DNA from 2 places in the Sphingomonas melonis DAPP-PG 224 genome. Region 2 is predicted to be linked to the other one. Evidence: riboswitches for the same ligand, from Rfam matches in the RefSeq annotation. Region 2 holds a riboswitch; the other holds the start of a gene.
The links. A riboswitch is a leader RNA that binds a small molecule or an ion and turns the genes downstream of it on or off. The one in region 2 is predicted to bind cobalamin.
Positions count from the first base shown of each region.

Region 1: it holds a riboswitch for cobalamin, as region 2 does, so the genes downstream of both, SPHME3_RS0107375 (putative oxygenase MesX) here and SPHME3_RS0102470 (TonB-dependent receptor plug domain-containing protein) in region 2, are expected to answer to the same signal.

Region 1 covers NZ_KB900605.1:1,485,520-1,489,128, reverse strand. Annotated here, with positions in the region: gene SPHME3_RS0107380 (TonB-dependent receptor) at 1-1,387, shown strand, start outside; cobalamin riboswitch at 1,534-1,757, shown strand; gene SPHME3_RS0107375 (putative oxygenase MesX) at 1,882-2,868, shown strand; gene SPHME3_RS0107370 (methionine synthase) at 2,897-3,609, shown strand, end outside.
Region 2 covers NZ_KB900605.1:497,007-500,615, forward strand. Annotated here, with positions in the region: gene SPHME3_RS0102470 (TonB-dependent receptor plug domain-containing protein) at 368-2,293, opposite strand; cobalamin riboswitch at 2,430-2,636, opposite strand; gene SPHME3_RS0102475 (SDR family oxidoreductase) at 2,785-3,609, shown strand, end outside.

The DNA.
Region 1 (3,609 bases), 990 kb from region 2:
GAACTGCACTGCGCGCACCGATGCGCAGGCGGCGGCGGCCGGGGCCGCGCTGGTCGCCGCGACGGGCGGGTCGGGCCTGATCACCCGCACCACCGAATATCGCATCGATCGCTGGGGCGTCATCTCCGCGCTCGACCTCGATCTCGGCGCACACAAGATCGAACTGGGCGGCTGGTTCGAACACAACAGCACGACGCAGTGGCGCCGCTGGTATGGCGTCGACGTCAATACGCCGGGCAACAGCACGCCCTACATCCGCCCGCTCTCGGTCGCACAGCCACTGTTCACGCAATATCAGGGCGATGCGAAGATCGAACAGCTCCAGCTGCACCTGCAGGACAGCTGGCAGGCATTCGACCGTCTGCTGATCCAGGCGGGCTTCAAGACCAGCGCGCAATGGGCGACCGGCCGCTTCCCGGTGCAGCCGGTGGTCGGCTCGCTCTCCGGCCTGACCGGCAACCTGCCGCAGGGGCGGATCGACACGCTGCGCTGGTTCCTGCCCGCCGTCGGCGCGACCTATGACGTCAACGGCCACGAACAGCTCTATGCCAACGCGCAGAAGAACCTGCGGCAATATCAGGCCTATCTGGCGGGCGGCGGCGGCCCGTGGTTCACCGGCAGCCAGGCGGCGTTCGACGCCTTCGCGCAGAGCGGCCGGCCGGAAAGCAGCTGGACCTATGAAGCCGGCCTGCGCAGCAACCGCAGCTTCGGCGGCGGCATCGGCTTCAGCGCGCAGGTCAATTACTACCACGTCGACTTCCAGGACCGGCTGCTGGCGATTTCGACCAATCCGGGCGGCATCGCCGGCGGTGCGATCACCGGCGGCACGTCGATCCTGGTCAACGTCGGCAACGTGAAGACCGATGGTGTCGACGCCGCCTTCACGCTGCGCTTCGGCCGTGTCCTGTCGCTGTACAATGCCGCGTCGTACAATCTGTCGAAGTACAAGCGCGACTACACTTCGACCGCCAGCGGTATCGGTGCGGCGACGGACACGTGCATCGGCGGCTATCTGGTCAGCGGCGGCATCGTGCCGACCTGCGGCAAGCAGCTGCCCGGCATTCCCAAATGGATGAACAAGTCGGTCGCGACCCTCTCGCTCGATCCGGTCGAGGTGCAGGTGATCGGCGATTATGTCGGCGCGCGCTACGCGACGTTCAGCAACGATGCGAAGGTGCCCTCCTACTTCCTCACCTCGCTGCGCGTCGCGGCGCGGGTGCCGGAGGGCGTCATCCCGCTGCGCAAGGCGGAGTTGGCGCTCAACGTCACCAACCTGTTCGACAAGAAGGGCATTTCGACCCTCGGTGTCGGCTCGGCGACGAACAATTACTCGGGCTTCCCGATCCCGCCGCGCCAGTGGTTCCTGACGCTGTCGGCCGCCTATTGAGGCCGCCCGCCAGCCAAAAGCAGGCCTTCCTCAGCAGCGCCGATGCACCCCATCGGCGCTGCTTTTCTATGGCTGCATGCCCACCAACCCGACATAACGATATAAAGATATCTTTATATCGCGCTTGACAAATGCCCCGCGATCCTGCCTAAGACGCGGGTCGAGGTTCCCCATCCCAGGCATGGCGATGGGGCTAAGACGGGAAGCCGGTGATGCCCCCTGCGGGCAAAATCCGGCGCTGCCCCCGCAACTGTAAGCGGCGAGCGGCGGTTCCAATTCGTGTCACTGGGCGCTGCACCCGCGCCCGGGAAGGCCGGAACCACCGCGTTGACCCGTGAGCCAGGAGACCTGCCTCCGACGCCATAACGTTCCTCGGACGGGGGTTCCTCCGGTGGATCGCGCTTGACGCGGACGGTCCACGGCGCACGCCATCCGGGCCTCGCTCACGCCTTGCGCGCTCTTCCATGCCCCTGTTCGTCAACAGCAGGTGAGTCATGACGAATAGCGGCTTTACGTTCACCATAAGCAGCATCCCGTTCGACGAGGACTATCGCCCCGCCGACACCACGCGCATCACCACCAATTTCGCCAATCTGGCACGCGGGGAGAGCCGCCGGGACAATCTGCGCAACACGCTGGTGATGATCGACCGGCGCTTCAATTCGCTGATGCATTGGGACAATCCGACGGGTGACCGCTACACCGTGGCGCTCGACATCGTGTCGGCCGCGCTGCGCATCGGCCCCGATGCGCAGGACGAGGCGTTTCCGCTGATCGAAATCCTGCACACGCGTGTCACCGACACGCGCAGCGGCGCGTGCATCGCCGGCATGGTCGGCAACAATTTCTCGTCCTACATCCGCGATTACGACTTCAGCGTCGTGCTGCCCGATCATCTGCGCCAGTCGGGCAACACCGGTGCGCCCGCCCAGTTCGGCGACCTGCACGGCAATCTGTTCAAGCATTTCCTGTCGTCGGACGCCTATCGCGAGCAATTCGACAAGCCGCCGGTCATCTGCCTCAGCGTGTCCAGCAAGCAGGTCTATCACCGCACGACCAACGTCCACCCCATCCTGGGGGTGGAATATGCGGCCGACACGCGTTCGCCCACCGATCTGTATTTTGCGAAGATGGGGATGACGGCGCGCTACTTCATGCCACCGCACAGCGTCGCGCCGCTCGCCTTCTACCATATCGGCGATCTGGTCGACGGCTATACCAACCTAGAACTCGCCAGCACGATCAGCGTCATGGAGACCTTCCAGAAAATCTACCGCCCCGAAATCTACAACGCCAATTCGGCGGCCGCCGCCCGCTATCAGCCCAGCCTGGACGAGCAGGATTATTCGCTGACCCGCATCGTCTACGATCGCGAAGAGCGCAGCCGCCTCGCCGTCGAGCAGGGCCGATTTGCCGAAGCCCATCTCATCAAACCGCATGGCCCCGCGCTGCAGCGCTGGTCGGCGACCTGCGGCCTGTGATCGCCCCGAACGCGAAGGTATCCTGATCATGACGACACTCCTGCCGACGACCACCGCGGGCAGCCTGCCCAAACCGGCCTGGCTCGCCCAACCCGAAACGCTCTGGTCGCCGTGGCGGCTGGAGGGCGACGACCTGACCACGGGCAAGCAGGACGCGCTGCGCCTCGCGGTCGACGACCAGCGACAGGCGGGGATCGACATCGTCGGCGACGGCGAACAGACGCGCCAGCATTTCGTCACCACGTTCATCGAACATCTGGACGGCGTCGATTTCGAACAGCGCGAGACGGTACGCATCCGCAACCGCTATGACGCCAGCGTTCCGACCGTCGTTGGTGCGGTGTCGCGCCCCGCGCCGGTCTTCGTCGACGATGCCCGCTTCCTGCGCGCGCAGACCCGCCAGCCGATCAAATGGACGCTGCCCGGGCCGATGACGATGATCGATACGCTCTACGACGCGCATTATCGCAGCCGCGAAAAGCTGGCCTGGGAATTTGCCTGCATCCTCAACGAAGAAGCCCGCGAGTTGGAAGCGGTCGGCGTCGATATCATCCAGTTCGACGAACCTGCGTTCAACGTCTTCTTCGACGAAGCGAACGATTGGGGCATCGCCACGCTGGAACGCGCCGCGCAAGGGCTGACGGCGAAAACCGCCGTCCACATCTGCTATGGCTACGGCATCAAGGCGAACACCGACTGGAAGAAGACGCTCGGGTCCGAATGGCGGCAATATGAGCAGAC
Region 2 (3,609 bases):
CGAGCCTCTTGCCGTCCCCCTAGCCGCAGAGTGGACCCCGGAACGAGTCCGGGGTGACGAGGTGTGTGGGGCACCCGATCGGTGAACCCCCGCCACGGCGCAGTGCCGCAGGTGACTATCAGGGCAGCGACCCGCCCCACCCACTCCGTCATCCCCGCGCAGGCGGGGATCCAGACTGGCTGGCCTTTCGGCCCTTGCGAGACGGTAGCGCGTCTGGATTCCCGCCTTCGCGGGAATGACGGAAGGAAGGTAAGCATAGACGACAGCCGGCGACGACCCTCACCGTTCCGGCGCTGCGCGCCTCCCTCCCTCTCCCATCGGGAGAGGGAAGAGCCGGCAACACCGGTGTAGGGTGAGGGCATCCGCATCAGTCCAGCTTCACGCGCACGCCGCCATAGGCGGCGCGGCCGTAGGTGCCGTATTCGGCAACCGTCTGGTAGCGCGCGTCGGTGACGTTATCGATGCGGCCGTAGATCGACAGGCGATCCCCGATCGGCAGTTCGGCGCGGACGCTGGCCAGCGCATAGCCGTCGACGCGCACGCGGCTGCCGTAGCTGTCACTGTCGAAGCTGTCGCCGACGATCTGCACGGTGCCACCGATACCCAGACCGAAGGGCAGGCGATAGTCGACGACGAACGCCGCGGTTTCCTTGGGCCGGCGCAGCAGATCGGTGCGGAAGGCGGTGCCGGGCGTGCGGTTTTCCGCATCGATGTACGACACGTTGGCCGACACGGTCAGCGCGTCGACGGGGCGCAGGCCGATCGCGAACTCCACGCCCTCGGCATGGGTGCGCTGGATGTTGTCGTAGACGCCGAACGGGCGGTTGACGCAGATCGAACCGCTGGTGTTCTGCTCGGCGCCCGAGCAGCCGCGGAAGCTGATCTGGTTGCGCGTGTCGCGGTTGAAATAGGTCGCCGAGACGCGGGCGCGACCGTCGAGCAGCGCCTGTTCGATGCCGGCATCCCAGTTGCGCGCGGTTTCCGGATCGAGGCGTGTGTTCCCGTACGGGCTGTACAGCTGGTACAGGGTCGGCGCCTTGAAGCCCTCGCCATAGCTCGCCCGCAGCGTCGTGCCGGTGCGCAGCGCCAGCGCGGCGTCGGCGCCGAAAGTGGTGTGATTGCCGAACGTCTCATGGTCGTCGTTGCGGACGCCGCCGGTCAGGGTCAGTGCGTCGAACGGCTTCACGATCGCTTCGCCATAGACGCTGGTGATGCCGACCGAGCGGCGCAGCGTCGCGTCGCGGTAGCGGCTGTCTTCATGCTCGACGCCGGCGACGATGCGGACCTGATCGATCGGCTGATAATCGCCCTGATATTCGTAGCGTTCCGAGCGGCCGCGGAACGGCGACGGGGTGGCGCCGGGCTTGGCATAGGTGTCGCGGTTGATGTCGGCGATGGTGAAGGCGACGCGGTTGCGGAACGTGCCGAAGTTCGCGTGCAGGCCGGCATAGCCGTACAGTTCGTTCGCGGTCGAGAAGCTGGGGTCGTCGGCAAGGATGTAGTTGGGCGCAGGATAGCCGTCGGTCTGCGTCTTGCTGTCGGCCCAATAGCCGCGCAGGTCGAGGCCAATGCCGTCGGTGAAGTCGACGCCCAGGCGGCCGGTCGCGCCGTACTGGCGATAGCCGTCGCGCTCGGTGCCGTTGGCCGCGGCCGAGATGCCGTCGCTGCGCAGATAGCCGCCGGTCAGTGCGCCCGAGATCGCGCCGCTGCGACCCGAGATGCCGCCTTGCGCGTAAAGGCTGTCGGCATAGCCATATTCGGCGCTGGCGCGCGCCTTCAGCCGCTCGGTCGGTTCTTCGGTGATGACGTTGACGATGCCGCCGATCGCCTGGCTGCCCCAGGGGACCGAATTGGGGCCGCGCAGCACTTCGATGCGCTGGACGCTCGCCGACAGCAGATTGGCGAAGTCGAAGCCGCCGCCGGGCGACGAGGGATCGTTGACGCGCACGCCGTCGATCACGACCAAAGTCTGCTCCGCCTCTGCGCCGCGCAGGCGCACGCCGGTGAAGCCGCCCAGGCTGCCATTGCGCGTCACGGTGACGCCGGGGGTGGTCGACAGCAGATCGGCGACCGACACGGTCTGGCGGCGATCGATCTCGTCGCGGGTGATGACGGTCACGGCCTGGCCGACTTCGGCAGCGGGCTGGGCGACGCGGGTCGCGGTGACGACGATGTCGTCGCTGTTCGCAGGATCGGCGGTCGGCGCGATCTGCGCGGCGGCGGGCGCGGCGAGCAGCAGGCCGAGCGTCAACAGCGACGGACGGACAACGGAAACGGATAGGCGAACAGTCATTGGGCACACCCCTTATGACCGCACGCGACGGATCGCGCGCGGCGGCCTTTTTGACCGCGCGCGACCATTCGCGCACGGCGGATGTCGCTCGCATCGAGGGGGTTCCCTCGTCCGCCCGGCACACCCCGTCCGCGCGAAGGATCGACGGCGAAAGGCAGGTCTCCTGGCTTCCGGGTCGTCGCCTGTGTCCCCGCCTTCCCAGATCCGTCGCGGATCCAGTGGCTCGATGGGGACCGGCTTGCCGGTCACAGTTGCGGGGGCAGCGCCGGATCCGCGCCTCCCGTTGCGCATCCCGGCTTCCCTTTTGACCCCGTCTCCGGGGACCTTTCACGGCCGCGCCCTTACGGTCAGACGGGCCGAGGCGTCAATGCCGCGCCGCGGCGGTGTCGGTGTCGGTGTCGTTGTCGGGTTCGGGGCGACTTCATTGATCCAGGTTGATGAGCCGGAACGAGCGCGCGGGCGATCGGTTGGCCGGAGCGAAGGAGTGCCCCATGACCGATTACCCCACCCCGCCCTATCCCGAACAGCAGCAGGCGATCCCCGGCCGTACCGAGGACATGGACCCGCGCCCCGACCATGGCGAATCGAGCTACAAGGGCTCCGGGCGCCTTGCCGGCAAGAAGACGATCGTCACCGGCGGCGACAGCGGCATCGGCCGCGCGGTCGCCCTGGCCTTTGCGCGCGAGGGCGCCGACGTGCTGATCGCCTATCTCGACGAACATGACGATGCCGAGGCGACCAAGGCGCTGGTCGAGGCGGAGGGGCGGCAGGCGGTACTGGTCGCGGGCGACCTGTCGCAGCCCGATCAGTGCCGCACCGTGATCGCCAAGGCGGTGGAGGCGTTCGGCCGGATCGACGTGCTGGTCAACAACGCCGCGCACCAGCGCAGCTTCGAGGCGTTGGAGGATATCAGCGACGAGGAATGGCAGCTGACCTTCGCGACCAACATCCATTCCATGTTCTATCTGTCGAAGGCCGCGGTCGCGCACATGGGCGAAGGTGCGTCGATCATCAACACGACGTCGATCAACGCGCAGGACCCGAACCAGCAATTGCTCGCCTATGCGACGACGAAGGGCGCGATCTACAATTTCACATCCGGCCTGGGGCAGATGCTCGCGGAGCGGAAGATCCGCGTAAATGCCGTCGCGCCGGGGCCGGTGTGGACGCCGCTGATCCCGTCGACGATGCCGCCGGAAGCGGTGAAGACGTTCGGCGAGAACACGCCGCTGGGCCGCGCTGCGCAACCGGCGGAGCTGGCGCCCGCCTATGTGCTGCTGGCGAGCGATGAATCGAGCTATATCACGGGCGCGACG